3 regions of the Rothia sp. P5764 genome follow, and region 2 is predicted to be linked to each of the others. Evidence: riboswitches for the same ligand, from Rfam matches in the RefSeq annotation. Region 2 holds a riboswitch; each other region holds the start of a gene.

Region 1 (9,730 bases), on a different contig from region 2:
GAAGAAATTGCTATTCGGCTGGGCGGACGAGACCCAGAAAGCTATGTGAAAAGCGCGCTGTCCTCCGAAGGTACCAATCTTTCGGGCGGCCAACGCCAGCGTCTCGCCCTTGCCAGGGCACTGGCACAAAGAGCAGATACCCTGGTCCTGACTGAGCCTCTCAACTCGGTGGATGAACCCAGCCAGAAGTTCATTCTCAACCAGTTAGAAGAGCGCGCTGGGCAACCTGGGGTTCTGGCCCACATTGAACGAATCTACATCGTGAGTACGACCATGGAGGTCGAACGACGGCTGAAAGCAGGTGAGCTCGATGGCTAATCTTTTGCCCATTACGGATGGCAAGACAACCTGGCGGTTGCTTGGGCGCTCTGTCCTCAAGACGCCGTGGCAGTTGGCTCTGCTGATGCTACTTTTTGTTGCCAGTTCGGTTACTGCCCTCGCTACTCCCATTATGGTGGGCCGGCTCGTTGATGCGGTCACCACCGGCCAGCTCACCGGCTACCCCTGGGAGATACTGCTGACCATATTGGGTGCTGTACTTTTGGGGTCGCTTCTGACGAGAGCCTGGACTTTTCAGGGGCAAAAATTGGGGGTCCGCCTGAACCGTGACCTGGGTATTGACCTGGTGGAGGCTTCCCTCCAGCTCGATGCCCAAACCATTGAGGACGCGGGCTCCGGTGATCTGCTTGCTCGCCTGACCGATGACCTTGATAGCGTCCGACTGGTGCTGGCAACCGGTCTGCCGGAGTTTATCCATATTTCCGTATATATGGTAATTACTTCGGTGACAATTTTTACGGTGAGCCCGGTAATCGGTCTGGTTACCGTTCCCATGTTCGTGCTCATGGCCCTTGCCCTGGCAATTTTCCTACCCCGGATAGCCGCAACAACCCGGCGGAAAACTGAGGCAATGAGTGAGCTTACCGTTGTGGCCACAGAGAACGTTCGTGGTGCGACAACGATCCAAGAATTGGGGGTCCAACAGGCCCGTTCCGGTGTCCAGGAGGAAAAAATTTGGGAGGTATTCAGGATCTCCGACCGTATGGTGGTACTCCGTTCAACCTTCTGGGCGGTCGATGCTTTCAACGCCTACCTTCCTCTGCTGCTAGCTATGGTCTGGGGCTCCTACTGTGTTTGCCGGGGTTGGGCCACCTGGGGCGATGTCTCAACAGCCTCTATCATGCTCTTTTCCATGCGGGTAGACTCGGATATCTTCACCTTCTGGCTGGATCGTCTGCGCGAGATGACCGTGACTATGGGCAGGGTTTTTGGTGTCATTGACCTGTCAGATACCCAGCAGGCCCGCCGGGAATCTGAACAATACCGGGGAGAAGCCAGCGGTCAACAGAGTAAGACTGTCTCCGTCCAAGCATGGCCCCCTGCGGCTGTAAAGCTCCAAGGAGTGACCTACGGGTACAATCCCCAGAGCCCTGTTATTGAGGGCATAGACCTCACGGTTGCACAGGGGGAGAGCCTGGCCCTGGTGGGGCGTTCAGGGTCCGGTAAAACGACGCTGGCTCGACTGATAGCAGGATCGCTCACAGCCCATAGCGGAAGGGTGCAGGTCATGGGTCAGATAGTCGGGAACGGCCTCTACCCGACGGAGCCTCTAGCTGACCACCGCCCGGCTCTGCTGATTTGCACCCAGGAGGCCCACGTCTTTGTGGGCACCCTAGTTGAGAACCTTGCTGTAGCGGCACCTCAGGCTAATAGGGAGCAGATGCTTGATGCGCTCCTTGCCGTCGGGGCAAACTGGGTTAGCCGATTACCGGATAGCTTGGATACCCAGCTTGGAGATGGGTCCTACGAACTGACCAGAGACCAGGTGCAACAGCTTGCCCTTGCCCGTATCGTAGCAGCTAACCCGCATGTGGTGATTCTTGACGAGTCAACGACCCAGCTTGAATTGGCAGATGCCAGCCAGTCGCTGGCAGCGGTCATGAAAGGCCGTTCGGTGATTATCATTTCGCATGATTCGCGTATTGCATCGCTGGCTGACCGTGCCGTTCTCCTAGAAGAGGGCAGGCTTGTTGCCGAGGGAACCCCGGACCATATTTTTGCCCGCACCTAACCGCTAGAGGCGCATTGACTGGGTGCTTGGAAAACCTAGAGTGGTACTCCACCCCTTAGAAGAAAGCCTCAACATTCCGCAAAAACTCGGTGTGCTGGTAGCCTGAACCCCGGATAACAGGGTACCCCCGCACTAAAATATGAGTGGCAATAACCACAAAAACCAAGGACACCCCTATGAGTAAGCCTTTTCCCACCGATCTTGAAATCGCTCAAGCAGCGACCCTGCAACCGATTACTGAGATCGCAACAGCCTCTGGCATTGACCTTGACCGTTTAGAACCCTACGGAAAGTACCTTGCCAAAGTAAAACTCACGGCTGACACCAAGGCCGAGAGAGCGCTGGCAAAAGGAGCTAAATATATCGTTGTCACGGCGGTAACCCCGACACCGCTGGGGGAAGGTAAGACCGCTACCTCAGTCTCACTTGCTCAGGGCATGGCCGCTACCGGGCGTAAGGCTATGCTGACCCTACGCCAGCCCTCCATGGGACCAACTTTCGGCATTAAGGGCGGTGCAGCCGGGGGCGGCTACTCCCAAATCGTCCCTATGGAGAAACTGAACTTGCACCTGACCGGCGACTTCCATGCCGTCACAGCGGCTCACAACCTGCTTGCCGCTATGGTTGATAACCATCTGCACCACGGCAACGAACTGCGTCTGGATACCCGCTCTATCACCTGGCGGCGAGTGATTGACATGAACGATCGTGCCCTCCGCAACGTCGTCATAGGCCTGGGCGACCGCATGGACGGCGTGCCCCGCGAAAGTGGCTTTGACATCACCAGCGCTTCGGAGATTATGGTGATTCTGTCACTGGCCACCAGCTTTGAAGACCTCCAAGCACGACTAGCCAAAGTTGTCGTTGGCCTCAACGTAGAGGGCAACCCCGTGACCGCCGCAGACCTCAAAGCAGATGGCGCTATGGCAGTTCTCCTTGCCGATGCTATCCACCCCAACCTGCTCCAGACCCTTGAAAAAACCCCGGCCCTGATTCATGCCGGTCCTTTTGGCAACATCGCCACCGGCAATTCATCGGTTCTTGCAGACTATGTGGGGCTCGAACACGCAGACTATGTGATTACTGAGGCCGGTTTTGGTGCCGATATGGGGGCTGAACGGTTCTTCAACGTCAAGTGCCGTGTATCGGGGCTCAAACCCGACGCCGCCGTCCTAGTAGTGACCGTTCGTTCGCTCAAATCGCACTCGGGCCGTTACACTATTACACCTGGTAAGCCACTGCCTGAAGGCCTGCTTGAGGAGAACACAGCCGATGTTGAAGCCGGGGCGGCTAACCTGCTTAAGCACCTTGAGATTGTCCGCGGCTTTGGTGTGCAACCGGTAGTTGCTATCAATGCTTTCCCCACAGATTTCGAGTCTGAACACGAGACTATTCGCCGGATCGCTGAGGAGGCCGGTGCCCGCGTTGCCATTCACCGTGGTGTGGCCGAGGGCGGGAAGGGCGCAAGAGAGCTTGCCGATGCTGTGGCCGAGGCCTGCGACGACATGAGCGAATTGACCTACACCTACGAGGACTCCGATCCCCTGTCCACCAAGATTGAGAAGGTGGCTACTCAGGTCTACGGTGCGGATGGCATTGAGCTGGCACCAGCAGCTGCAAAGCAGCTGGCACGCTACGAGGAACTGGGCTACGGCAACCTACCCGTGGTGATCGCCAAAACCCACCTCTCCATTTCATCGGATCCCTCGCTCAAAGGCGCCCCGACCGGCTGGACTTTGCCCGTGCGCGAAGTACGCCTGGCGGCAGGCGCTGGCTACGTGTACGCTCTCTGCGGTACCATGCGTACCATGCCCGGGCTAGCTAAATCACCCGCTGCTGAGCGCATTGGGTTCGATGAGAACGGCACTATGGTGGGCCTGTTCTAAAGACTGTAATCACCGGTAAATAGCGCCCGCACCACCAGGAACAGGCTGTGAAGGCAGTCCGGGTGGCGTGGGCGCTTTGTTAGTTAGCTAGTTGCGTAGTTGGGCCTGAGCGAAGAAACGCAACTCGTGGAGGGCGGCCTGCTGGTAGGCCTTCTGAGCCGCTTCCAGGGTCTGGCCCGGGGCCTGCGAGAGCACCTGCTCTGCATAGGCAATAGCCTGCTCAGTTGCCTGGCGGAACTCTGGTGAACCGTACATGCTCAACCAGGCCGAGTAGGGGTGACCGGGAGTATTGACCTGAGCAAGAATTTCACCTATTTCTGCGTAGAGCCAGTAGCAGGGAAGAACCGCCGCCACCCCGATTGCGTAATCGTTGAGAGAAGCGGATGAGGTCAAGAAGTCTGTATAGGCCCTGGTGATATGGGAGGGGCCTGCACTGATATAGTCTGGCCCCAGCCAGTCAGCGTGAAGACTGGATTCGACCTCAATGCACTCCGCCGCCCCTCGCGCCCAGAAGACCTGTTCAGCAGATGAGGGAGCCTTAGCACTTAGGGTAGCAAGTGCCCGGGAGTAGCTCGAAAGATAGAGTGCGTCCTGGTCCTGGTAGAAGGTGAAGTCTGCAGTGGCCAGCGTGCCGGATGCAAGCTGCTGGATGAAGGGGAGTTCACAGATTGAGTCCCAAATCTGGCCGGTGAGTTCCCAGAGCCGTTTGGTCTGCGGGCCCGCCGCTGATATCTGAGGCGGCCTAGTGGTCGCTTCGAAGTCTCCGAGTTTTACCGGCGTCGCATCCGCTACCCGTGATTGTTCCCAGAGCCGCCAGAAGTGGTTGATCGGTCCGTGCCCTTGCCCCACGCTGAGGTGGTGACTGGTTGAGATTGCTCCATGAAGCCAGGTTGAAGTCCATTCCAGGGCTGCTTCAAGGCTTGCTCCTGTTGCCAGTCGTGTAGCGAGCGCAGCAGAAAGGCTGCACCCGGTGCCGTGGGTATTGGAGGTATCTATTTTCTTTTGTCTGAAGACGGCTGTGGTTCCTTGGGTAGTGACCACTGCGTTGCCCGCTTGGTCACCCGGTAGGTGCCCACTCTTAACGATAACTGCGACCTGGTAGCGTTCGGCGACTACCTGGGCGAGAGCACAGGCAGAGTCCCAGGTATCTGGCTCTGAGTCTTCGGCCAGAATGGCTAGCTCTGGGATATTGGGGGTGATAACCGTGGCGTACTTTAGGAATCGGCGTAGGGCATCCTCCGCCTCGGTTTCCAGCAGACGGTCCCCGCTGGTTGCGACCATGACAGGGTCAAGCACAACAAGCTGCTGTGGGTTGCTATCGAGCCATGCGGCTACAGTGTCGATGATGTCAGCAGAGCCTAGCATGCCAATTTTGACTGCATCAATGCGAACGTCCTCGCTGACGGCATCGAGTTGCGCTCGCAGAAAGTCAGCGGGCGGAACCTCGACAGCGCTGACGCCCTGAGTGTTTTGGGCGACAAGGGCCGTGACCGCGTTCATGCCGTAACCGCCTGCTGCCGCAATTGATTTGAGGTCAGCCTGCGCGCCGGCCCCTCCGCTGGGGTCCGTCCCCGCGATAGAGAGCACGTTGGGTACTAACGTTTCGAGAGCGGAAGTGCTATGAGCAAGAGGCGCAGGCAGAGGACGGCGCATGGGTTTCCCTTCGCTAGTTCTAACTAGAGCAGGTTCTGTGGGTCTAATCTCAGCCGCTTCTGCTGCCAGCGGCACCCCAAACCAAATGTCGGTTTTATGCTAACAGCTGGTGAAGCCGAACACAATAAAAATTTAGGGCTCTGGTGTTCAGTTGTTTTAAGATTTCAGCTAGCCCTGCGCTTACCAGCCTCTTTCTTTCCATTCGGGCAGATGAGGCCGCTCAGCACCCAGTGTGGTGGTGTCCCCGTGGCCGGGTAGAACGACCGTGGCATCGTCATATTGGGAGAAGATACGCGCTGAAACATCGGCCAAGAGCTGGGCGAAATCTTCCGGAGCCCGGGTCTTGCCTACCCCACCGGGGAAGAGGGAATCACCGGTGAATAGGAGGACGGGGTGCTCTCCGCTGGGGTCCCGATAGGCAAGAGCAATCGACCCGGGAGTATGCCCGCGCAGGCTGATGACTTCAAGCTCAATACCTGCTAGATTGAGGTTTTCCCCGCCGTTGAGCAGATGCTCAATACGTGTACCTTCCTGTTCGGCAATAGCATCGGCATCGGCCGAACCGCAGTAGGTGGCGGGTGACCACCCGGCAACTGCATCAGGCAAAGCCCGGATATGGTCCCAGTGGGAATGTGTGGTAATTAGTGCAAGGACTCCGGAGCCGGGCTGACCGACTTGGGCGGGGGAGTCAGTGGCGAGTGCGGCCTCAGTGAACTTTTGGATAGCGGGAAAATCATCTGCGGCATCAATGAGAATCTGGGCCCCGCTTTGCTTATGGGTGAGCAGGTAGACCTTGTTGCTCATCTCAGAGACAGCTATGCTACGGATGGTTATCAGTGGGGTAGAGGCATGGAGAGTTCCGGTTTCTGTCATACTAGTGATTCTAGGGCCCGCCCCCTCGCTCGTGAAGTGGTTGTGGAGCTTGAAATATTGCGCAAGGTGGAGCTGATCCCAAGGTCATCAGGCATAGGCTCTTTTGCGGCTCATTCCGGGCACCTCAACTACCCCGGTATCACGGCGGTCTTTGACCGTGCAGATGAGCTGATTCCAGACAAGAACCTTTAGACCGTCACGCTAGCTAACTACTTTCAGCCGGTAGCCTAACATCCAAGCACCCTGGGCGCGGTCTGCCCAAAACTTTACTGCATAGTTTAGAATATATCTTCGAAAAGACTTTCCTGAAGATAGGTAATCGTATGGCAGGCTTAGCCTCTCGCCCCATGGCCAGCGACCTCACGCACATCCGCGTGCAGGGTGCCCGTGAAAACAACCTTAAAAACGTTGACCTAGATATTCCCCGCGATGCCATGGTGGTGTTTACCGGCCTCTCGGGTTCAGGTAAATCATCTCTGGCTTTTGACACCATCTTTGCTGAGGGTCAGCGCCGCTACGTCGAGTCACTCTCCTCTTACGCCCGCATGTTCCTGGGGCAGGTGGATAAACCGGATGTTGACTTTATTGAGGGTCTTTCGCCAGCTGTGTCTATTGACCAGAAATCTACCTCTAAGAACCCTCGCTCAACGGTGGGTACTATCACTGAGATCTACGACTACATGCGTCTGCTGTGGGCACGCGTGGGCCACCCGCACTGCCCTGACTGCGGTGAAGAAATCTCCAAGCAGTCGCCCCAGCAGATTGTGGATGTACTGATGGGCTACCCCGAGAAGACCCGTCTACAGGTTTTGGCTCCTGTTGTCTCAGCGCGCAAGGGTGAATTCGTCGACCTTTTCAAAGAGCTATCCAACGCCGGTTACGCTCGTGCCCGAGTGGATGGGCTAACTATTCAACTGCAAGACCCTCCTCAGCTTGAAAAACAGTACAAACACACTATTGAGGTGGTTGTAGACCGCATAGCTATCAAGGAGAGCGTCCACCAGCGTCTCACGGATTCCATTGAAACTGCGCTTGGTTTGGCTGATGGGAAAGTCCTGATCGATTTTGTGGATGAGGATGAAGACTCAGCAAGCCGTACCCGGTCTTTTAGTGAGAACCTGGCCTGTCCTAACGGGCATGCTCTTTCTGTGACTGAGGTGGAGCCCCGCGCTTTCTCTTTCAACTCACCCTTTGGTGCCTGTCAGGGCTGTGACGGTATCGGCTCCAAGCTCCAAGTCGATGAAGACCTGCTTATCCCCAACCCGGAGCTCTCACTGGCTGAGGGAGCAATTGCACCCTGGTCGCAGGGCAAATCAACCACTGAGTATTGGCTCCGCCTGCTTGCGGGCTTGGGCCAAGAGCTCAATTTTGATCTGGCTACTCCCTGGAAGGATCTGCCAGCAAAGGCTAGGAAGGCGATCCTCAACGGCAAGGATTACCAGGTAACGGTAGCCTACAAGAACCGCTTCGGGCGGGAGCGCCGCTACACCTCAGGGTTTGAGGGAGTCGTCGGTTACATTAAGCGCAAGCACGAAGAAACTGAATCTGACTGGTCCAAGGACCGCTACGAGCAGTACATGCGCAATGTGGCTTGTACCGCCTGCCAGGGTGCCCGTCTCAACCCGACCATCCTGGCGGTCACCGTGGGGGGCAAGTCCATCGCAGAGGTCACGCAGTTGCCTATGCGTGAGGCTCTAGAGTTTATGCGATCCCTGAAGCTGAATGCCCGAGAAGCACAGATCGCTGAGCTGGTTCTTAAAGAAATCGACGCGCGCCTCCAGTTCCTGCTTGATGTTGGGCTTGATTACCTGAATCTGGCCCGTTCAGCCGGCACTCTTTCTGGCGGTGAGGCTCAGCGTATCCGCCTGGCAACCCAGATTGGCTCTGGTCTGGTGGGTGTTCTCTACGTACTTGATGAGCCCTCGATTGGTCTGCACCAGCGCGATAACCGCCGTCTGATTGAAACCCTGACAAAGCTCCGCGATATGGGCAACACTCTGATTGTGGTAGAACACGATGAAGACACTATGAAAGAAGCGGACTGGATCGTGGACGTTGGCCCGGGGGCCGGTGAACACGGTGGTCAGATTGTTCACTCGGGTACGTTTGCAGAGCTCCTTGACAATAAAGAGTCCGTGACCGGGGACTACATGGCTGGCCGCCGCACCATCGAGGTTCCCACAACCCGCCGTGCCGTGGACCCCAAACGCACTATTAAGGTTATTGGAGCACGTGAGAACAACCTTAAGAAGGTGGATGTAGAGTTCCCGCTGGGAGTCCTGACCGCCGTTACAGGTGTATCTGGTTCGGGCAAATCTACCCTGGTCAACGACATTCTCTACACCGCTCTGGCAAACCAGCTCAACGGTGCCAAGCAGGTGCCCGGTCGCCACAAGACCATCAAGGGTGTGGACCAGCTGGACAAAATCATCCATGTGGATCAGTCACCCATTGGTCGTACTCCGCGTTCTAACCCGGCAACTTATACCGGCGTTTTTGACCATATCCGTAAACTCTTCGCGGAAACCACCGAGGCAAAAATCCGTGGCTACCAGCCCGGCCGTTTCTCCTTCAACGTCAAGGGAGGCCGCTGCGAAGCTTGTTCCGGTGACGGTACTCTCAAAATTGAAATGAACTTCCTGCCCGATGTCTACGTACCCTGCGAGGTCTGTAAGGGTAAACGCTACAACCGTGAAACTCTTGAGGTTCATTACAAGGGTAAGACTATTGCAGATGTCTTAGAGATGCCGGTTGCCGAAGCCGCCGACTTCTTCTCGGCCTTCAGTAAGATTTCTCGCTACCTCAACACCCTGGTCGATGTGGGGCTGGGTTATGTACGTTTGGGGCAGTCTGCTACCACCCTCTCCGGTGGTGAGGCCCAGCGCGTCAAACTAGCTACCGAGCTCCAAAAGCGCTCTAATGGTCGGTCAATCTATGTTTTGGACGAACCCACAACTGGCCTACACTTTGAGGATATCCGCAAGCTGTTAGGTGTTGTGCAGGGGCTGGTCGATAAGGGCAACACGGTTATCACTATTGAGCACAATCTGGATGTCATTAAGAGTGCTGACTGGATTATTGATATGGGCCCCGAAGGCGGCGATGGTGGCGGTACTGTCCTGGCAACAGGCACACCTGAGCAGGTCGCTGCCATCCCTGAGTCACATACGGGCCGTTTCCTAGCAGAAATGCTTTTGAGCTAGACCGCGGAGGGTATGCTAAATAGGGTAAAACCGGTCAGAAAAAT
Region 2 (9,730 bases):
AGAGCGTGAAGGGGTTGGCCTCTTGCAGGTGGGTAAGCCTCAAGCGTTCTAGGAGCTGGTCGGTAGCCTGGGCCAGGGAGGCTTCATCGAGGCTTTGCTTGCGGGCCCGTGCCAGGTGGCGGGGGCCAAACTCCAGTTCAGCTCTAACAGTGGGTGCGATGAACTGTTGCTCTGGGTCTTGGAAGACCAACCCAATTCGATCGGCCAGTTCAGCTGCTGGCCAGCTGGCTATGTCCGACCGATAGCGCTCAGCCAGATCACCGGTCAGGTGGGGGTGGGCAATGACCTGCCCGGCCACCGGGTAGAGCAGGCCGGTCAGGGTCAAAGCCAGGGTTGATTTGCCACAACCGTTGGGGCCTAGCAGGGCTAAGTGACTGCCAGCGTAGAGCTGAAGGTTGATACCCTCAGCAACTACAGGTAGGTCTAGGGTAGGTTTTTGACCCGATGCCAGGGCACGAGCGCGGTGCTTGAGCTGGCGACGGCTGGGGTAGGCGCGAGTAAGGGTCAAGTCACGGGCTTCTAGCACAAGTGGACCCAGCGCAGGGCTGTCCTTTGTGGGTGCCGGTGGGTGCGGCTGGTAGCCTGGCACCCAGACACCAGCATCAATGAGTTCCTGGCCTGCCTGGCTGAGCACGCGTTCGGGTGGACCATCGTGGCTGATACCGCCCTTGGCGCCGAGCACTATGATCCGGTCCATGTGCCGAGCCCAGATATCCAGGCGGTGTTCGATAACAACAAGGGTTGAGCCTGTCTCTTGGCAGGCTGCCACCACAGCGTCTCGAACCTCTATGACACCTGCGGGGTCCAGGTTGGCGGTTGGCTCATCGAGCAGCAGGGCGCCTGGGTTCATGGCTAGGATGCCGGCTAACCCCAGCCGTTGCTTCTGCCCGCCGGAAAGGGCCGATGTTGACCGGCTGTAGTCTAGGTGGCCTAAACCCACGGCCTTGAGGGCGCTTTTGACCCGCTCCCAGATCTGGGTGCGGGGGACGGACAGATTCTCGGGGCCAAAAGCGACGTCATCACCAACCCTGGCTAGGACCACGGAGCTTTCCGGGTCCTGTTGCATGAGCCCGCAGGTCCCGCGTGATTGGGCGGGAGTCAGGCCGTTAACGGACAGCTCCCCCAACTGGGATTGGCCGTCTTCGTCTTCTAGCAGGCCACCTAAGGCCTGGAGCAGGGTGGTTTTACCAGCACCGGAGGGGCCCACCAGGAGCACCTTCTGACCGGGTTCAATCTCGAAGGTCAAGTTAGAGAAAGTGGGCTTGGGCCGCCCCGGGTAGTGCCACCCGAACTCCCGGGCCCGGAAGTGGGCCCCCCGGCCTCTTGACTCTGGGCCGGGGGACGCAAGCTGATGATCTTCTGCGGTCAACGCCCTAGCCCTTTGAGCTGGCTGGTCCGCCCCGGCGGGAAGGCCTGCGAGCGGCCCGCCCTGCTGCCAGGGAATCTAGCGCGCCGGTTGAGACCAGACCGCGCACCAGCAACCAGGAGACCAGACCGGCCAGAACCAGGCCCGAGATCATAGAGCACAGAACATAGATGACTGCTTTTTGACCCACCATCTCACCGGCATAGTAGATGATGATTTCTGAGATCCCCATAGCGGCACCTGAGGCTAAACCGGCCAGCATGGCGGTGGCGAGGTTCCAGACCTTGTAGAAGAAGATCAGGAATATCAGCTCAGCACCCAGGCCCTGAACTAGGCCAGAGATTACTACAGTGAAGTTGTAGTGGGTGCCCAAGAGGGCCTCGATGACTGCCGCCAGAATCTCGGTGTAAAGGGCTGCACCGGGTTTGCGGATGACCAGGGCCCCCAGCAGACCCGCAAGTAGCCAGACACCCCCGGCTAAGGGGGAGTATTCAGGGGCCAGGGCTAGGGTGGTAGTGATGGCGGAGTAGCCAAAATTTGACCAGAGCCAGAAGATCAGGGCGCAAGCTACGGCCAGCACCGATGCTACGACGATATCGTTGACGCGCCAGGTGAGCGCGGATTTCTTGGACATAAAGCCTTCCTTTGGTGAGAACAGCAAAGGGGGCATGCACCGGCGCACCTGGGTACGCCTATTTACTTCGACTCCCTAGCGCCGGTACTAACCGGATCAGGTTGGAGGGTCTGCATGTGCACTCTCAGCGCCAGTCTGGCGCTCCCCTGTCGTTTATGGTTACCCGCCGGTCATAGAGCGGGGTCCCAAGCATGGAACCCTTCCAGTATAGAGCAAGCCGGGATACCCACGAAAATGAACAGTTATCCAGGCTGCGGGACTTCCCTAGTGTCTTTGTGCATAAGCTACAGCAATCATGAGGTGGCTCATGATCCCATCGACGGTAAGGAAGGTGAACTGCCGCGCCCTCCACATTCCACTACAGCGGCTGAATAAAGGCCCCCAGCACAACACTGGTTACTATCCATTCATTCCAGGCATTGTGAAAAAATAAGACCGAAACTGGGAGTTTCTATTTTTATAATCAGACTCGTGTCTATAAAAACTACTCTTTAGATACTCTAGGGCTAGCAATTATTTTGCCTATCACACCAAGGGGTAGTTCCTGGAAGGTACCTCCTATTCTTAGCGACAAGTCTATAAACGGCCTCCATGCAGGAACCCAGCAAGGGAAAATTATAGATTCTTGAGAACAGCGACAGGCCGGTAATTCTATCTAAAAACTTCATAAACCCCCCTGCCCCAGTAAAATACTGATGGTTCTCTATGTAAACAATAGATTTACTAAAATCACACGCATATTCTTGCTCGCTAGATTTTTCAAACACCTGGTAAGGAATAAAATCCACCAGCATATTTCTGTCTAGTTTAATAAGATAATCAACGGTTTTCGTACAAAAACCACAATTTCCATCAAAGATAAACAATTCTTTCATCTAAAAACCTCCATCTTGTTTATCAGCCTAGGCCATACATCCATAAAATACAGGGCATGGCCCCACCAGGAGCACCGTGAGGATCCCCCCCCCTTACCCGAACACCTACCTAAGCCCCTGATAAGCTCTTCAGTCATCAGGAGCAGACCGCGCTCACTTTGCCTGCCCTATACCCCAACCCTAGCGGGCAACTCACACCCTAACAATAAGTACTGATAGTCTTAGGGCAAGGGGCCATCCGGCCCGCCACACCAACAGAAGGGATCCCTCATGAACCCCCTCACAAAAATTGCAGGCTCGGCCGCCTCTCTAGGCGGTATCGCCCTGGCCAACAAGGTACTAGCCGCTAGCTGGGTTCGCATCACCGGCAACGAACCGCCAGAAAACAACCCAAATGAGGAAGAACGCTGGCGCGACATCATCCTCTGGTCACTGATCACCGGCCTGGTAGGCACCCTCATCAAGGTGTCCATCACCCGTGCCCAGCACAAGATTGAGACCAAGTCAAAGCTCAAAAACGGCGGGCAGGCAGAAGTCTAAGGCTGACCAGCTCAACTTTTTATCCGCCTTCTTAAACCGGCTCTGCGCCCGCAGGGCCGGCTTTTTTACGCCACCATCCACAGAAAACACTGTTGCACCTGGTGAGGCAAGTATCATAGACCCATGACTTCACCACACACCGGTAGCTTAGAAGCCAAGCCCCCAGCCCCCCGCTCCACCGTCTTCGCCTGGACCCTCTGGGACGTTGGGAACGCCAGTTTCAACGCGATTATGACCACCTTCGTCTTCGCGGTCTACCTCACCAGCAATACCGGCTTTGGCGATAAGGAACACAGCTCCGCTGTCCTCTCTTACGGCCTAACTATCGCTGGATTCTGTATTGCTCTTTTGGCGCCGGTTTCGGGCCAGCGAGCCGACGCCAGTGGCCGACGAGCCCTGTGGCTAGGCGTCAACAGTATGCTCCTGGCGGCAATTATGGCCCTCTGCTTCTTCGTCGCACCCGCTCCCCAATATCTCTTACTGGGCGTTGCTTTACTTTCCTTAGGTAACCTGGTCAACGAGTTTGCGGTGGTCAACTACAACGCCATCCTGCCAGCAATTTCTACTAAAGCAACCATCGGCAAAATTAGTGGCTCAGGATGGGCCGCAGGCTATATCGGTGGCATTGTTGCCCTGGGCATCGTACTCCTAGGTTTCGTCACCCCCGGCCTGCTGGGCATCCCCACAGACCAGGCCTACAACATTCGTGCCGTAGCGCTCTTCTCAGCGGCCTGGGCATTTATCTTCTCCCTACCGCTCATGCTCAAAGCCCGTTCACTGCCCAAACCCGAACGCGCACCCCAGGAAAAGGCAAGTCTTCTCGACTCCTACAAGGAGCTCTTTGCCACGGTCAAGAAGCTCCGCAAGGAAGCACCCACCACCCTCTACTTCCTGGTCTCCTCAGCGGTCTTCCGTGACGGCCTCAACGGCATCTTTACCTTCGGTGGTGTCCTGGCAGCAGGCTCCTTCGGATTTAGCACTAACCAAGTCATTATCTTCGCGATTTTCGGCAACATTGTCGCCGGTGCTGGCGCTATGCTAGGGGGCTACCTCGATGACGCTCTCGGCCCCAAACGGGTCATCATTTTCTCTCTGAGCGCTCTCATCGCTGTCTCCCTTCCCCTGCTCATCTGGCCCTCCACCACCATGTTCTGGGTCTGCGGGCTCACCCTCTGTGCCTTCGTAGGACCCGCCCAGTCAGCCGCCCGCTCCTACCTCGGCAGGCTCACCGAGGAAGGCAAGGAAGGCGAGATTTACGGCCTCTACTCCACCACCGGACGCGCCGCCAGCTTCCTGGCACCGGGTCTCTTCGGGCTCTGCGTGACCCTGACCGGCAACCAGCTCTGGGGCATTTTAGGTATCACCCTCGTCCTCTTTGTAGGCCTGCTTCTGATCATCCCCATCAAAGATCCCAAAGTCAGAAAATCAGCCAGCTCAGCTAACAGCTAGGACCAGGCAAGGTAAGCTCACAACAGCGCCGGAGCTAGCCCCCCAGAAGAACAAGCCCCGGCTACTTTAGGCCCTAGACAGCCTGAGATACCGGTCCCGGTATAGTGCCCAAAAAAATTCAACCGACCAGCTCAATAATTCCAGCACCCACCAGGTGCTCAAGAGCCCTATCAAACTCAGGGCGAGGCACCGGGCCATACAGCGTCACCATCACAGCGTGTAAATCATCGGCGCTCAAGGGGTGCGCCAAGGCCTCCCAGATATCCCACCCAATCAGAGATGTCCGGGTGAGCTTGCCCTGAGAAGCCACCAAGAAATCCTCCCCCGTTTCAAGCCCACTCGTGCCCGGTGCACGCCGGTAGCAGACCCCAGAAACCGAATTCACCTCAGCCTGCCCGGTTTCTACAAAGGTGTAGTCAGCCTGATGCGAAGCCAAATCCAGCTCACCGGCAAGCAGATCCTGAAAGAAAACCAAAGTATCAGTAATCTCACTGTAGGTTAGCCGAATAGCGCCACCCACCGAATTCACCAGATCCGCAAACTGCGCCAACCCCCGCGGCATTCTCTGAACACCAGACGACTGCTCCACCAGGGCAAAGAGCGCCTCAGCCAGAGGCACCCGCTCCCAAGACAGGGCCGCCTTACCCGCTTTATCCCGATCCAGAATCACCAAGTAACCAAGCCTAAAATCCTGGTCCGGCTCAGCCACCGTCAAACCGCGCTCAGCGGGGTCATACTGCTTCTTAGCCTGCCCCACCTCCTCAATAACCGACAGCGGCTTAGGGTAAGGGCTAACCCGCAAAGTACCGACATCAATAACCGCTGTCTCATCACTCAAATAGGTAAAATGGCGCCCCAAAAAGCGTGCGGCGGTCGTCTTACCTGTCCCTGATGCCGCCACCAGAGCCACCGTCTGCCCGGTCTTAGGGCTAGCCAAGGCAGCAGCATGAAGCAAATGCTTACGCCCCGCATAAGCTTTGAGCAGGTGCATCGTGACCTGCACAGTCAGCGTTTCAGCGGCCCAGGCAAGATTGCGCGAATTAATAACACTCACCTCTAGAGCCCTCGCATAATCCGCCTGAACCTCACTATCCGATCGAGGGCTCAAGACCACCAGACGGATACCATCAATGACCTGGGCGATACCGTCCTCAATCTGCTCAGGCTCCAGAGAAGCCCAGGCCTCACACGCACCGTCCCAGAGCTGAGGGTTAGGATCCTCAAAGCAAATCAAGACCGGAACACCGGCAGGACGAATCAGCAAACCGCGCATATAAAACCTCCGCTAGCTCTGGTCAGGGGCAAGAGGAATAGTAGTGCGGTGAAAGTTCATATAACTCCGTGAAGCAGTAGGCCCACGCTGCCCCTGATACCGGTTCCCATAAGCGCCCGAACCGTAAGCATGCTCAGTGGGGCTAGTCAGCTTAAAGAAACACAGCTGGCCCACCTTAGAACCAGGCCAGAGCATAATCGGCAGGGTAGCCATATTCGACAGTTCAAGGGTCACATGCCCCGAAAAACCAGGGTCAATAAAACCCGCCGTAGAGTGAGTCAAAAGGCCCAGACGCCCCAGGGACGACTTACCCTCCAAACGGGCCGCCACGTCATCGGGCAGGGTAACCTTCTCGTAGGTTGCGCCCAGCACAAACTCGCCGGGGTGCAAAACGAAAGGTTCGTCGGGGGCAACCTCTACCAGTCGGGTCAAGTCTTCTTGAGGTTGGCTAGGGTCAATATAGGGGTACTTATGGTTATCAAAAAGCCTGAAAAAACGGTCAATACGAACATCAACCGAGGCAGGTTGAATCATTGACTCATCGTAAGGTTCAAGGGCTATACGCCCCGCCTGAATTTCTTTGCGGATATCCTGATCAGAAAATAGCACACTTCCAAAATACCGCACACAGGTGCTCAATGAGCTCTCCAACAAGGTACAGGTATCGAAAGGTTGCGTGAGGCCACCAGGCCGCCAGGCCACCGGGTAGGCATGGTGCCTGCCAACCTCCCTTAACGCCAGCCCCGAGCCAGTTGGCAGGCACCATACCCACCCTCCCTTCAAAACCAGCCCCGAGCCAGTAGGCAGGCACCATACCCACCCTCCCTTCAAAGCCAGCCCCAAGCCACTTGGTAAACATGATGCTCACTAAACTGCCCTCAGGTGGCGAGCCCCACCCTTTTACCGGGGCGCTCCTGCGCGTAGGCTAAAAGTAAACGATTTCCTCCCTTAAGGCAGGCTATGAACCCCCTTGTGCTCTGCACCCTCATCATCATTGTGACCCTGGCCGTCAGCGGCTACGCCAAGGTCAAAGAACCAACCAGCACAGTCACCGCGATCGTAAACCTCAAGCTGAACAGATTCCTCCCCGTCAAGCTTGTTGCCCGGGTACTTCCCTGGGCTGAGCTGGCCCTCGCGGTGGCCCTCCTGGTGCTCCCCGGCACCTTCCAAATCCTTGCCGCCCTAGCTTCCCTTGCACTCTTCGCAAGCTACTGGGCAGTTATCGCCCGTGCCCTGGTACAAGGCAACACCGCAAGCTGTAACTGCTTCGGCGGCGCCTCAACCGCCCCCACCTCAGTCTTTACTCTCATTCGGAACACCGCTCTCTTCTTGGCCTCAGCGGGTGCGCTCATCGGTGCCCTCAACACCGGTGGCTCTGCTATTACCCAGCTGCTCGCTCTAAATTCAGCTGGTTGGCTCTGGCTCATTGGTGCCTTTTTAGCTTCACTCACCCTATGGTCCATCAACCGGGCCGAAAGCCTGAAAACACCCCCTAGCCAGCAGCCAGAGCAAGCACCCCCGGCGGCTGCCGCTCAGGCAGAGGACGACTATATCCGCACTCCCATCCCCTACTCCGCTCTCTACTACCCCGCGGAGGATCCCACCTCTTCTAGAGACGGCACCGGCCAGCAAACCAGCCTCCGTGACCTGGCACTAGCCCAGGCCCGCATCATCATCTGGGTCTCCCCCGGCTGCGGACACTGCCACAAGGTGGTAAACAAGCTCGCAGGTTGGCAGGAGCAAATCCCAATGATTGCTCTTCACCCGGTAGTTGCTAGCGGCAAGGACGTCAGCGCATTTGCCATGGCGCCCCATATCCAGGTCCTCATTGACCCCGGCTTTATGACCCGCAAACTGTTCGGTCAGGGAACCCCCGGCGCCCTAGCGCTGGGCATGGACGGTCTTCTAGCCGGCGGACCTGTCACCGGGGGTGACAATGTCATCACCTTTGTCGAAGACATCATTACGGAAGTCACCCAGGACTACCCCAACCATGTCCAAGACGGTTCCTCTACTCCTGACGGTACCCGCCAAGCTTAAGCGCGTCCCCTCATCCCTTCATGGGGTAGATCAGATTGAAAAGGCCGGTCTAGCTCATCAACCGAGCTAGACCGGCTTCTGCTCAAATAGCCTGTGACCCTTGCCCAATTTAGAGGATACTGAACTGCTGTAGAGTCTCCTCTGGTAGGAAAGCCGCCACCGCCAAGGCAATCAGGAAGGCTAAAGAGATAGCGCCGAGTACCGTGGACTTCCAGCCGGGGTGAAGCTCATTGAAGGTTACAAGCCCGGGGTGCTGGGTTTTCATCTGGGTTACGTTAATAACCTTGTATACAGTGGTTTGCGGTGAGATAGCTGTAGCAATGGCGCGCATAGTCTTGGCGTCCCAGATACGCCCATCAAGACGGAAAATCCGTTTCTGCTTCGAATTAAGAGCCCACAGGGCTGGGGCCCCTTTGAACCGTAAAGCAGCGATACCCTTTAGTTCTTTACCCGATGCTTGTTTGGGGGTAAGGCGCTCAGCCAGAACGGTATGTTCGATGTCGGCAAGGGGAACAGTTTCCCAGCCCACGAGTTTGCCCCGCAAAATATGGCTATTGGTTTTGACAATAATCTGGGGTCGTAAAACGGAATAGATAGCGCAAATAGCTCCCAGGGCAATAAACACCAGTATGACCATCACGATAGGGGTGGGGCGTTTAGTCAGCATGAACCAGATGCAGGCTAAGGCAAGGACGGTGCTGGGGACACCGGCGATAAGCCTGCGATGGTAGGAGTGGATACGAGGGTGGTAGATAGCCCTTACTTGGCCGTATTTCTCGGGTACTTGGTGCACGTGTTCTGCCATGGCTCTACTCTATCGACATAGTCGTGCCTCTCCGGGCACAACCCGGCGTGAGCTACATTTAAAGGGTGCATTTTCGTTCTTCTGTTGATCGTGTCCTTGCCTACTGGGTAATGGGGGTTGCTCTTGCTATCCTCCTAGCGCTCGGCTCTCTCGCTCTCATTAACCGGCTGGTGTACGGCCCCGAGGGGCAGGTTCGTGCCTATTTTGCGGCTTTGCGGGAGGGGGACGGCGCCAAGGCACTCGGCATCTTGGGGGTTGAAGCACCCGATGCTGGAGCGGCTGTGCTCGACGGCAAGGGGCTTAAGGCGGCAGTTGATTCTCTGCACAATGTTGATTTGACCACCCTAGAAATTACCGATGGAGGGCAGAAGGCCACGGTTCGGGCCTCTTATACTCTGGACGGTCAGGAGGCCAGCACAGATTTTTCTCTGCACAAGGTGGGCTCCCACTGGGGTGTATTCGATAGCTGGAACATAGATCTGGAAGAGCTACCCACGGTTAAGGTGGAGTCTCCCATGGTGCAGGCGGCAACCCTCAATAATGTGAAAGTAGCTATTGCCGACGGCGATGAGGACTTTGGTGCTTTCTTTCCAGGGCTTTACACCGTGACCTATGAGTCAGCTCTGTTCTCTGCAAGTTCTGACCGGGTGGCACTCACCTCAGCCGAGGGTGAGCCGACACTGAAGGTGGCTTTGGAGCCCTCCGATGCGGCTAAAGCCTCAGTTCAGCAGCAGGTGCGGACCTACCT
Region 3 (9,730 bases), on a different contig from region 2:
AGGAGGCGAGCAGGTTTTCGATGTTGTGGGGTGTGAGGTAGAAGGGGTGGGCTGTGGCCTTGATGGAGGGGTTGAGGGCTTGGACTTGTTCGACGGCGGATATGGCTTTGTTTTTTCCGGCGTTTTGCCAGCGGTGGATGATTTGGCGTTGGAGGTTGGATTCTTCGATGGTGTCTCCGTCGATGATGTCCAGGTGGCCTATTCCTGCGGCGGCGAGGTAGAGGGCCAGTGGTGAGCCGAGCCCTCCTGCTCCGATGATCAGGACGCGGGCGGCGGCGAGGCGGCCTTGGCCGGTTTCTCCGATGCCGGGCAGGCTGGTGTGCCGTGCACCGATGCGGGTTTGGAGTTCGCTCAGGTGCGGGAGGGGTTCAACCAGCGGTGCTAGGGGTGGTAGTTCTTGACTCATGCTCTGCCTTTAGCTCTGGTGGGTGAGGTCCTGGGCGGTGGGGATGCCCTGTAAGATGCGCCCTTGCATGGGTGATGAGGCTTGGGCGTGGTGTCGTTTGGGGATGCGGCCGGCCTGCCGTGCCAGGTAGCCGGCTTGGACGGCGTGGCGCATGGCCTGTGCCATGGCGACTGGGTCTTGGGCGCGGGTGACTGCTGAGGCCAGCAGGACGGCGCTGCATCCGAGTTCCATGGCGAGCGCGGATTCTGAGGCTGTGCCGATTCCGGCATCGAGGATGACGGGTAGCTCGGTCTGCTCTGCGATCATTTGGATGTTGTGGGGGTTGAGGATTCCTAGGCCAGTGCCGATGGGTGCGCCTAGGGGCATGATGGCGCTTGCGCCGGCGCGTTCGAGTTGGCGTGCCACGATGGGGTCATCGTTGGTGTAGGCGAAGACGGTGAAGCCGCGTGAGGCGAGCTGTTCGGTGGCCTCGAGTAGTTCGAGGGTGTCGGGGAGCAGGGTGGTTTCGTCGGCTATGACTTCGAGTTTGACCCAGTTGGTTTCAAGTGCTTCTCTGCCGAGTTCTGCGGTGAGGGTGGCGTCTCTGGCGGTGTAGCAACCGGCTGTGTTGGGCAGGATTTTGATGCCCTTGCGTTGGATGATGGAGAAGAGTGATTCGCTGGTGGTGGGTGTGTAGCGGCGTAGGGCTACGGTGGTGAGTTCGGTACCCGATGCGGTGAGGGCTTCTTCCAGGTTGGTCAGGGAGGTGATTCCGCCTGTTCCCATGATGAGCCGGGAGTTGAGTCTTACTCCGTCGATGATGAGCTGGTCCTTGATGCCGGTCATGGTACTAGCCTCCTTGGACTGCGGTGATGACTTCGAGTGTGTCGCCCTCGGCTAGCGGTGTGTCTTGCCAGGTGCTTCGGGGTATGACGGTTTGGTTGCGGGCTATGGCGATTCCTCGGCGGGTGTCTTCTTGGGCTAGTGAGCTGCCGTGGAGGTGTTCGACGGCGGTGAGCACGGTTGCTGTTTCGGGGAGGGTGGTGGGTTGGCCGTTGAGCAGGATGTTCACGGGTGTGCCTTTCGGTTTGAGGGCAGGGGCGGGTTTAGCAGAGTGTCAGGGTTAGAGAGTATCGGGTTGAGCGAACCTGTAGGGGTTGCAGGTAGCTAGGTCTGCCAGGTCTTGTTCTGTGGTCTGGCCGGTGAGCTGGCGGGTGATGAGCTGGGCGGCCCAGGGGGCCAGGAGGATTCCGTGGCGGAAGAAGCCGGTGGCTAGCAGAGCGCCGGTGATTGGCTGGCCCCGGTGGGTGAGCTGGCCGATGAGGGGGATGTCATCGGGGGTTCCCGGTCGGGCGCGCGCTGTGGCCTCGTGTATTTCGAGTTCGCTCAGGGCGGGCACGAGTTCGTGGGCGTCGCGCAGGAGCTGGTAGATCCCCCCTGCGCTCAGTCCGGTTTGCTGGTCTTCTCGCATGGTGGCTCCTAGGACCAGGGTGTTGTCCTTGCGCGGAACCAGGTAGACGGGGTTGCCCCGGACAACCCCTCGGATGGTCCGGGTGAGGAAGGGCCGTTGGTGGGGCGGGACCGTTAGGCGCAGAATATCGCCGTGGACGGGCCTCAGCGGCAGACTTTCTAGCGAGTCCGGGCCGTGCAGTTGGGTTGCGGCAAGCCCGTTGGCAACTACCACTTGGGTGCTGGCCATGCTCCCTTGGTCCCCATCGGCATCAGCCCAGCTCACACCGGTAACCGTACCGTCTTCTAGGATGATGCCCTGCGCACTTGCACGAATAACCCTTCCCGCAAGCTCTTGGTCAAGGGCACGCATCAGGCGGCGTGGGTCTATCTGGTGGTCTTGGGCTATGGCAACGGCTCCGGCTAGCGAGGGGCTGAGGACGGGTTCACGGCGGCGAGCAGCTCGGGCTCCGATGGGCTCTGGTGTGAGCCCCAGTTCTTGCTGGTAGGTGGCAAGTTCAGTCAGGTGCTGGGCATCGGCCCGGTCAAAGGCCAGCACAAGGGTTTCGGTGGGCCTCCACCCGACGCTCTGGCCGCTAGTGGCCTCTAACCTAGCGACAAATTCGGGGTAGAGCTGGGCGGAGGTACGCATCAGCGGGAGCAGGGCCTCTTGGCGGTACTGCACTTCTGAGATAGAAGCGAGCATTCCGGCGGCGGCAAAGGAGGCACCGCTACCCGGGTGCGGGTCTAACACAATGGGTTGCCGTCCGGCCTGGAGCAAATGCCAGGCTGTACTGAGCCCGATGACTCCCCCACCGATAAGGACGATGTCGGCCTGCTCGGGTGGTGTCGCTTCAGGGTCTTGCCCCGAAGAACCTATCCCTGGTTCCTTCTGGCAGTTGAGCAGGGTACTGGACATGGTGAACAGATCCTTCCGGCGGCATGACCCGCATCAAGTTGACGGTCGGCTTTCGCCCTCTCAGCGCGCTTTGGGCACAGGTGCCGCACGCTCCCGTATGTTCTGCCCCTAGTATAGGAAGTAACAGTGTCTGAAAAAAATAGATACGTGACTCGGGAGGTAAAAATGCCCCAAAAGAATTTTGTTAACGTCACAGAGCCGTCATATACGCGCGCTCAAGGCCTTGAATTACTGGCCGCGGCTCAGCTCTACCTGTGCACTGATGCGCGCACCGAGCAGGGGGACCTCACAGAATTTTTGACCAAGGCTTTTGACGGGGGCGTGGATATTATCCAGCTGCGTGATAAGACCCTGCCGGTCAATGAAGAACTTGAAGCACTCGCGCTACTAAAAGAGATTGCCCACCGGGCAGGCAAGCTTTTTGCAGTCAATGACCGGGCCGATATTGCCGCACTGGTAGGGGCAGATATTTTCCATATGGGCCAGACCGATCTGACACCCAATCAGGCCCGTAGTTTGCTAGGCCCCGATGTGCTCTTGGGCCTATCAACGCACACACCGGCCCAGGGTCTAGCAGCTTTGAGTCACCCCGAGGTTGACTACTTCGCCTGCGGCCCGGTCTGGGAAACTCCCACCAAGCCCGGCCGTCCGGCCGCTGGCCTAGACTACATCAGCTACATCGCCACCCAGCAACCGCGCAAACCCTGGTTTGCTATTGGCTCTATCAACCAGGAAAGCCTGCCGCAGGTGGTACAGGCAGGAGCCAGCCGGATCGTCGTGGTTCGCGCCCTCACCCAGAACTCCGATGTTTCCAAGGCCGCTCACCAGCTCCGCCAGGGCCTGCCTCCACTACTCGGGGCATAAGATAACCTGGTAACTCAGCAAGCAGGCAAGGGAAAAGGGGCTTTTCGGTGTACGGTCTTCTCGATGATGTTCTTATGGGGCACGATTTTGTGTGGCGAGATATCACCTGGCGGGAGCGCGCCCCGGTTCTGACAGTTGAACCTCTCCAAGCCGGTAAGCCAGCGGGGCAGGTTCATACCCTACCTATCACCCCGGGTGCCTTCCTAGGGGTTCGGGTTCTACAGCCCGGGGAAGAATCTGCGGGAACCTACTGCACCGGTTATGCCCAAGCCAAGACTGATGGACCTGGTTTTACTCACCTGCCCTGCCCCAGCTCCGCCCTGGTGCCAAAAGGTAAGCAGTGCCCCACTTGCCTGGCCCGCGACGAGTTTGCCCCCATCCACCGGGTGCATTTAGGGGCGCAGATGACCCCGGCAGCGTTAGATTACGTTAACCTAGAGCATTTTCTCTATATTGCGACCTTTCCCGATGCCACCTCAAAGGTCGGTACCGCTTCGCTCCACTCCAATCCGCGCCGTCTGGACGATCAAGCGGTCGCTACAGCCACGATTATTGCCCGCGCGCAGACCGGCATCATTGTGCGCCAGCTAGAAGATTTCGTGTCCCGGGACGCTAACCTGAGCCAGTTTAAACACGCCTCCACCAAGTACCGTTCCTGGGTGAACCCGCTGACCCCCGCAGAGATTAAGTCAGCCCACTATATGGCAGTCGAGACCGCCACCTGGGCACTTGAAGATGCCGCTGACACTATCAGCGGGTTCCAGCCGCTGGCTGAGCCTTGGGTGCCTTCACTGGCTATGGGGCGGGCTTATGCCTCTTTACGGGCAGAAAACCCCGAACCGCTGTACGCTTACCCCTCACTGACCGAGGGTGAGCACGGCTTCTACGTCACCGGCGGTACCGGCAAATTCCTAACAGCCCACACCGGCAACCCGGAAGAAACCTTCTTAGTCAATACCGCCACGCTCTCAAACAAAGCCTGTGCCAGAGTGGGCGGGCTCATTCACAAGGAAAGTAGCGAACCGCGCCTCTTCTAGACTTTTAGCACGATTTTTGTCGCACAGTACAGTGCATTTAGTGCCTTGATTGAGCCCAGTGATCGGCCAGCAAGGTACGAATCTCATCCAGGGTTTGGGTAACAGTTTTAGTGCCGGCAACAATCGGCAGAAAATTAGTGTCACCGCTCCAGCGGGGAACAAGATGCTGGTGCAGATGATCGGCAACACCGGCCCCGCCGACCTTACCCTGGTTCATACCAATGTTGAAGCCAGCGGCATTACTGACCGACCGCAATAGGCCCATAGCCTGCTGGGTCAGCGCCGCAATTTCAGCGGTTTCCTGGGGTGTGGCGTCATCGTAGTTAGGAATGTGACGGTAGGGGCACACCAGCAGATGCCCGGGGTTGTAGGGGTAAAGGTTTAGAATGACGAAAGCGTGCTGACCCCTGTGTACTATCAGTGACTGATCATCACTGCGGCCCGGTGCTTCACAAAAGGGGCAGGTGTGTTCGGTGTAGTCCTTCTGACCGCCTTTGACGTAGGCACGGCGGTGGGGCGTCCACAGGCGCTGGAAAGCGTCGGGTACGCCGGGTAGCTCAAAAGAATCGGTGGTGTAATCGGGCGTAGTCGTCACCTTCTCTAGTCTACTGCCCATCTCGAGCAAGTGCAGGAGCCGGAGCACCCAAGAGAGGAAGCTCCGGCTCGCAAAGGTTTGTTAGCGCCGAGTGTTCCAGGCCCGCTGATACTGGGCCGGGTAGTAGTCAATGTCTTCTTTAAGCTCCTGCGCCCACTCCAGTGCGAAGGAGGGGCGACGCAGGGCCTCACGGCCCACCAGCACAATATCGGCCTGTCCAGAGCCCACAATGTATTCAGCCAGACGGGGTGAGTTAATCATGCCAACAGCCGCCACAGGAATCTCGGCCTGCTGCCTAATCTGGTGTGCCAGCGGGGTCTGGTAGCCGGCAAAGACCCTAATCTTAGCCGGGTAGTTACCGCCAGCAGACACATCGGCCATGTCAAGGCCATCCTCTTTGAGCCACTGCACCACCTGAACGGTTTCCTCCGGCGTGATACCGCCCTCCACAAACTCACTGGCCGACAGACGCACCAGCAGGGGCATAGTCTCTGGGATGCGTGAACGCATAAGCCGGACTACCCTGCGGATAAACCGTGCACGGTTTTCCAGGCTACCGCCGTAGTCATCGGTACGCTCGTTGGACAGGGGCGAGAGGAACTGGGTCAGCAGGTAGCCGTGGGCGCCGTGGATTTCAATAAAGTCAAAGCCAGCGGCAAGGGCGCGCTCAGCGGCGGCCCCAAAGGCCTCGACCAGTTCCTCAATCTTCTCCAGGCTCAGCGCCTGGGGTTGATCATAGCCCGGGTAGGCGATAGCTGAAGGGGCTAGGGTTTGCCAGCCTCCTTCTTGGGGGCTAAGCGTCCCCTTGTGACCGCCACGAGTCGCAATCTCACCGGCTGTTGAGGCTTTGCGCCCCGCATGGCCAATCTGGATACCGGCCTTAGCGCCCGCTGCCTGGATAGCCTGCACCACAGGTTTGAAGGCCTCGGTGTGCTGATCGCTCCACAGGCCCAGGCAGTTGGGGCTAATACGCCCCTGGGGCTCAATATCGGTCATTTCAACAATGACGGCCCCGGCACCACCGCGTGCCAGCGCGGAATAGTGGCCAACATGGTAGGCGGTGGCAAGCCCGTCGCCTTCGGTCACAGAGTACTGGCACATGGGCGGCACCCAGAGCCGGTTGCGGGTGCTCATAGAGCCAAGAGTGAAAGGTTCAAACAGTGGGGAAACCATAACTCCTCATCCTTTACAAAGTTAGGTAGGTACAGAGCCAACTCTATCTAACCGGGTGAACCTCTTGAACGAGCAAAACCGCAAACGCCCCTTAGCTGAGAAATATTGACTTTTAAGACCTGGCTAAAGCTAATCTAGGCAAGACTGATTCGCGCCGCATTGGCATACTGTGCGGGCACTGAGCCGGTTCGTGCCAAGCTAGCCCAGACAGCGCGCAGCGCCCACCCCTGTTGAGTACGGGTTGATGGCCCCGCACTTGCTCGGAGCGCTGAGCCTTCCCAGGCCGGATTGTCAAAGAGCAAGCTGAGATCCGAGCTGTGGGTTGAGCGCCGGTAGTGCCAGCCCGAGCCAGTTTCCAGCGAATAGACAGTCGCTTGCCCACCGGCCCGCCTGTATTTGTCGGCAAAGTTCCGGCTGGCTCGCGTGTAGATCCGCTCGGTGAGCCAACGGGTCAGCGGCTCGCCCCAGGCAAAGAGGAAGTTCCCCAGCGCGGTGGGGAACTCAGGAGTCAGCCCGGCCGCCTCCCTGGGCATGTTGCCCACCAACAGCGGTACCCTAGCCGCTAGCTGTGCCAGTTGGACGGGTTCTTCTTCCTCTGCCGGTAGTGGGTAAGCACCAAACTGACACCCCAGAGGTAGAAAGCCGGACCAGCCAAAACGTAGGGGGTTGGCGAAGAAGTAGCGGCCGCCCTGATGCGCCCAGACCTGGGCGGGTGCTTGGCGGTCTAGGTGCTCGGTGGCCGCCAGCAGGTGCTTGGTCAGCTTTTGCTTGCCGTAGCCCAGATCCAAGGGTGCGCTCTGGATGATAGCCCTGTGGATGAGGTTCTCTTCCGCCACCTTGGGGGTAGCTAGGAGGCGGGCAACTAGGTCTCCGCCAGCGGATTGTCCCCAGGCTGTGACACATTCCGGGTCACCGCCAAATCTCTCAATATTTCCTTTGACCCAGTGCAGGGCAGTGAGGGCATCCAGTAGCCCAAGGTTGGCGGGGCGGCCCGGGGTCCCTCCCAAAAACCCCAGTAGACCTAGCCGATAGGTGACCGTGACGACTACCAGGTTCTGCTCTGCAACCAGCTTGTGGGGGTCGTAGGCGGGGGCGTCTCCCCCACCGGTCAGGTAGGAACCCCCGTGGAAGAAGACCAGCACAGGCAACTTTCCGCTGTGGGCCTTAGCCGGGGTCATGACGCTGAGTTTGAGGCAGTCTTCTGAGAAGCTGGTGGGCTGGCCGATGTCCGGCCCGGCAGGCCCTGTGGGTTGGGGGCATCCTGGGGCGGGGGTCTTGGCCTTGGAGTTGGGAGTCAGGGTTTCTAAGGGGGTGAGTTGGGGGTAGCTAAATCTCTTTGCCTCGGCGTAGGGAATTCCCATGTAGTAGTTGATACCGTTCCGGGTTTCAGGGTTGGGCAGCGGGCCTGAGCTTGGCCCGTGTACGGTGGAAGCCGACTGTTGCTGGCGTTGTGTATCCATGTTCTTATGGTAGGACACCTAGAGGGCTATGCTAGGTGGCGGGCCTGCGGGGGCTACTGGGTCAGTACGATACGCCGAGTCGAGGCCCCTAGCACTAGCAAGACCCCCGTTTCTTGGGTTTGGGTGTTGTGATTTAGTGCCCTGGGCAGCCCCAGCCGCTAGGGTTAGTGGCGCAATCATCTGCAACGAGTCCAGCTTTGACCCGCCACACGCGAATCAGCTGGGGCTGGCTGCTTGCTTGGCCGGTGCCCTCAATAACCTGCCAGGGGCCGCCGGTTACGCTGAATTCGCCCCGGTAGTAGGTGGTGACGCTGTAGTTGAAGTCGCCCGGTTCAGTGTATTTGTGGCTGGTGGGGGTTTCTTGGTCCCAGATGTCTTCGCCTAGCTGGTAGCCGGGGTTGGTGGTCTTGAGGGTTTGACCGTCACCGTAGGTGAAGGTGTAAGAGATGGGGATAGCACGCACTTGGACAGGTAGGCCGCCCATTTCGATGTCGAAGATTTGTTCTTGGGGTGTGGCCCAGAAGTTGGTGTTGTAGTTTTTGAGGGTGTGGGGTGCGCGTTCTTGGTGGGCTTCTGAGGGCAGGATGCCGAGGTTTTGGAAGTCTTCGGTGGTGACGATGATTGGTTCTGGGGCGGTGACGATCTGGCCGTCGGGTAGGGTGTATTCGATGGGGTCTGCGGCTTGTCCGTCTGGTGTTTTGGGTAGGCAGAGGTAGGTTTGCCCGAATTTGCCTTGCTGGACGCCAGCAACGTCGGGTGGGGCCAGCACCAGATTGCGGGAAGCGTCAGGACTGCTACAGGGGACGTGTATGGGAGAAGACTTCGAGGCACCCAGTGAATTAGAGGAATAACGGTATACATCTTCATCCACTTGCCTAGGCACTGGTTGAGTTGTATTTTTATTGTCAGCAAATCTATCGGGATAGCCTGGAGGTAAATCTTTAAATTTCTGATTACTCCATACTTTGATTGTCGAGTTATCAATGGTTCCTTCGACGGCAAAGCAAGAGTCATTCAATGTGACCAGGCTCAATAGCGGAATTGTTACTATAACCCGCAGGCTCTTAAAAGTTTTTATCAATTCACTGCCCTTCTACTACTTCAACCCCTTTAAGAGTCCAGAACCCTTTTTCAAACTTCGCGATAAAATAAATTCCTTGGCCGCGAGTGTGAGACCAGTCCACTAAATCGCCAGGGCCGTCCAGCTGGACTCTCATATCCTCGATATTTAGGTTCCCACCCCAGGTGTAAATTCCATCCCCTTGGGCAACTAGCAGGCCCTCTCCAACGATTGCTTCTCGTCGGCCACCTTCAATCCACCCCTTTCGGTTGTAGATTTCATTGGACCAAATATAAAACTCTCGTTCGCTGGTATATTCATCAGAGACAAGGGGCTCAGCATATGAAAAGTCACCGGTCTGAATCCCATAATTCACACAGTCGTTCCAGTAACCGATGAATTTAAAGAGTCCATCCTCTGACTCAACGTTCATGCCCTCCGGCTTAACCGGCTTGGGTACATTTTGCGCAGGCCCCTGCTCATCAGCTTGTCGATATTCACCTTCCGGAGCCTTTGACCCCCCTGAGTAATGCTCGGCTGCGTCGCCGGATTCTGAGGGGGTCGCCGTGACGCTGGATGAAGATACGGCACTACTGGAAGGTGTTGGTGGCTCAGGAATAGATCCAGTTTTCTGCTGCCCACAGCCAGTAAAAGTTAGTGCTGCTAGAGCCACTAGGGTGATGGGTGTTGCGAGAGTTTTGCGGCTTACCATGCTGGTTCTCCTGGGTGACGTGGGGCAATGAACTGTTATTCAGTTTCTACCACTGCCGGTGTCCCCAGGCAAGCAG

Evidence for each region. A riboswitch is a leader RNA that binds a small molecule or an ion and turns the genes downstream of it on or off. The one in region 2 is predicted to bind thiamine pyrophosphate.
Region 1: linked by a shared signal. The riboswitch ahead of ACN08Y_RS04225 (bifunctional hydroxymethylpyrimidine kinase/phosphomethylpyrimidine kinase) and the one ahead of ACN08Y_RS09520 (ECF transporter S component) in region 2 are both predicted to bind thiamine pyrophosphate.
Region 3: linked by a shared signal. The riboswitch ahead of thiO (glycine oxidase ThiO) and the one ahead of ACN08Y_RS09520 (ECF transporter S component) in region 2 are both predicted to bind thiamine pyrophosphate.

What each region holds. Positions count from the first base shown of each region.
Region 1 covers NZ_JBLXXQ010000002.1:119,101-128,830, forward strand. Annotated here, with positions in the region: gene ACN08Y_RS04210 (ABC transporter transmembrane domain-containing protein) at 1-318, shown strand, start outside; gene ACN08Y_RS04215 (ABC transporter ATP-binding protein) at 311-2,071, shown strand; gene ACN08Y_RS04220 (formate--tetrahydrofolate ligase) at 2,248-3,957, shown strand; gene ACN08Y_RS04225 (bifunctional hydroxymethylpyrimidine kinase/phosphomethylpyrimidine kinase) at 4,045-5,610, opposite strand; TPP riboswitch at 5,599-5,699, opposite strand; gene ACN08Y_RS04230 (MBL fold metallo-hydrolase) at 5,791-6,483, opposite strand; gene ACN08Y_RS04235 (hypothetical protein) at 6,526-6,675, shown strand; gene uvrA (excinuclease ABC subunit UvrA) at 6,807-9,686, shown strand.
Region 2 covers NZ_JBLXXQ010000007.1:15,422-25,151, reverse strand. Annotated here, with positions in the region: gene ACN08Y_RS09525 (ABC transporter ATP-binding protein) at 1-1,369, opposite strand, end outside; gene ACN08Y_RS09520 (ECF transporter S component) at 1,374-2,000, opposite strand; TPP riboswitch at 2,056-2,158, opposite strand; gene ACN08Y_RS09515 (thiol-disulfide oxidoreductase DCC family protein) at 2,507-2,875, opposite strand; gene ACN08Y_RS09510 (DUF4235 domain-containing protein) at 3,146-3,415, shown strand; gene ACN08Y_RS09505 (MFS transporter) at 3,539-4,864, shown strand; gene ACN08Y_RS09500 (hypothetical protein) at 4,983-6,137, opposite strand; gene dcd (dCTP deaminase) at 6,150-6,746, opposite strand; gene ACN08Y_RS09490 (MauE/DoxX family redox-associated membrane protein) at 7,098-8,177, shown strand; gene ACN08Y_RS09485 (hypothetical protein) at 8,287-8,982, opposite strand; gene ACN08Y_RS09480 (hypothetical protein) at 9,048-9,730, shown strand, end outside.
Region 3 covers NZ_JBLXXQ010000002.1:316,018-325,747, forward strand. Annotated here, with positions in the region: gene ACN08Y_RS05080 (ThiF family adenylyltransferase) at 1-406, opposite strand, end outside; gene ACN08Y_RS05085 (thiazole synthase) at 416-1,231, opposite strand; gene thiS (sulfur carrier protein ThiS) at 1,236-1,457, opposite strand; gene thiO (glycine oxidase ThiO) at 1,509-2,753, opposite strand; TPP riboswitch at 2,746-2,860, opposite strand; gene thiE (thiamine phosphate synthase) at 2,919-3,617, shown strand; gene ACN08Y_RS05105 (hypothetical protein) at 3,665-4,654, shown strand; gene ACN08Y_RS05110 (HIT family protein) at 4,692-5,249, opposite strand; gene ACN08Y_RS05115 (NADH:flavin oxidoreductase/NADH oxidase) at 5,331-6,422, opposite strand; gene ACN08Y_RS05120 (carboxylesterase family protein) at 6,557-7,882, opposite strand; gene ACN08Y_RS05125 (hypothetical protein) at 8,016-8,753, opposite strand; gene ACN08Y_RS05130 (DUF6318 family protein) at 8,965-9,654, opposite strand.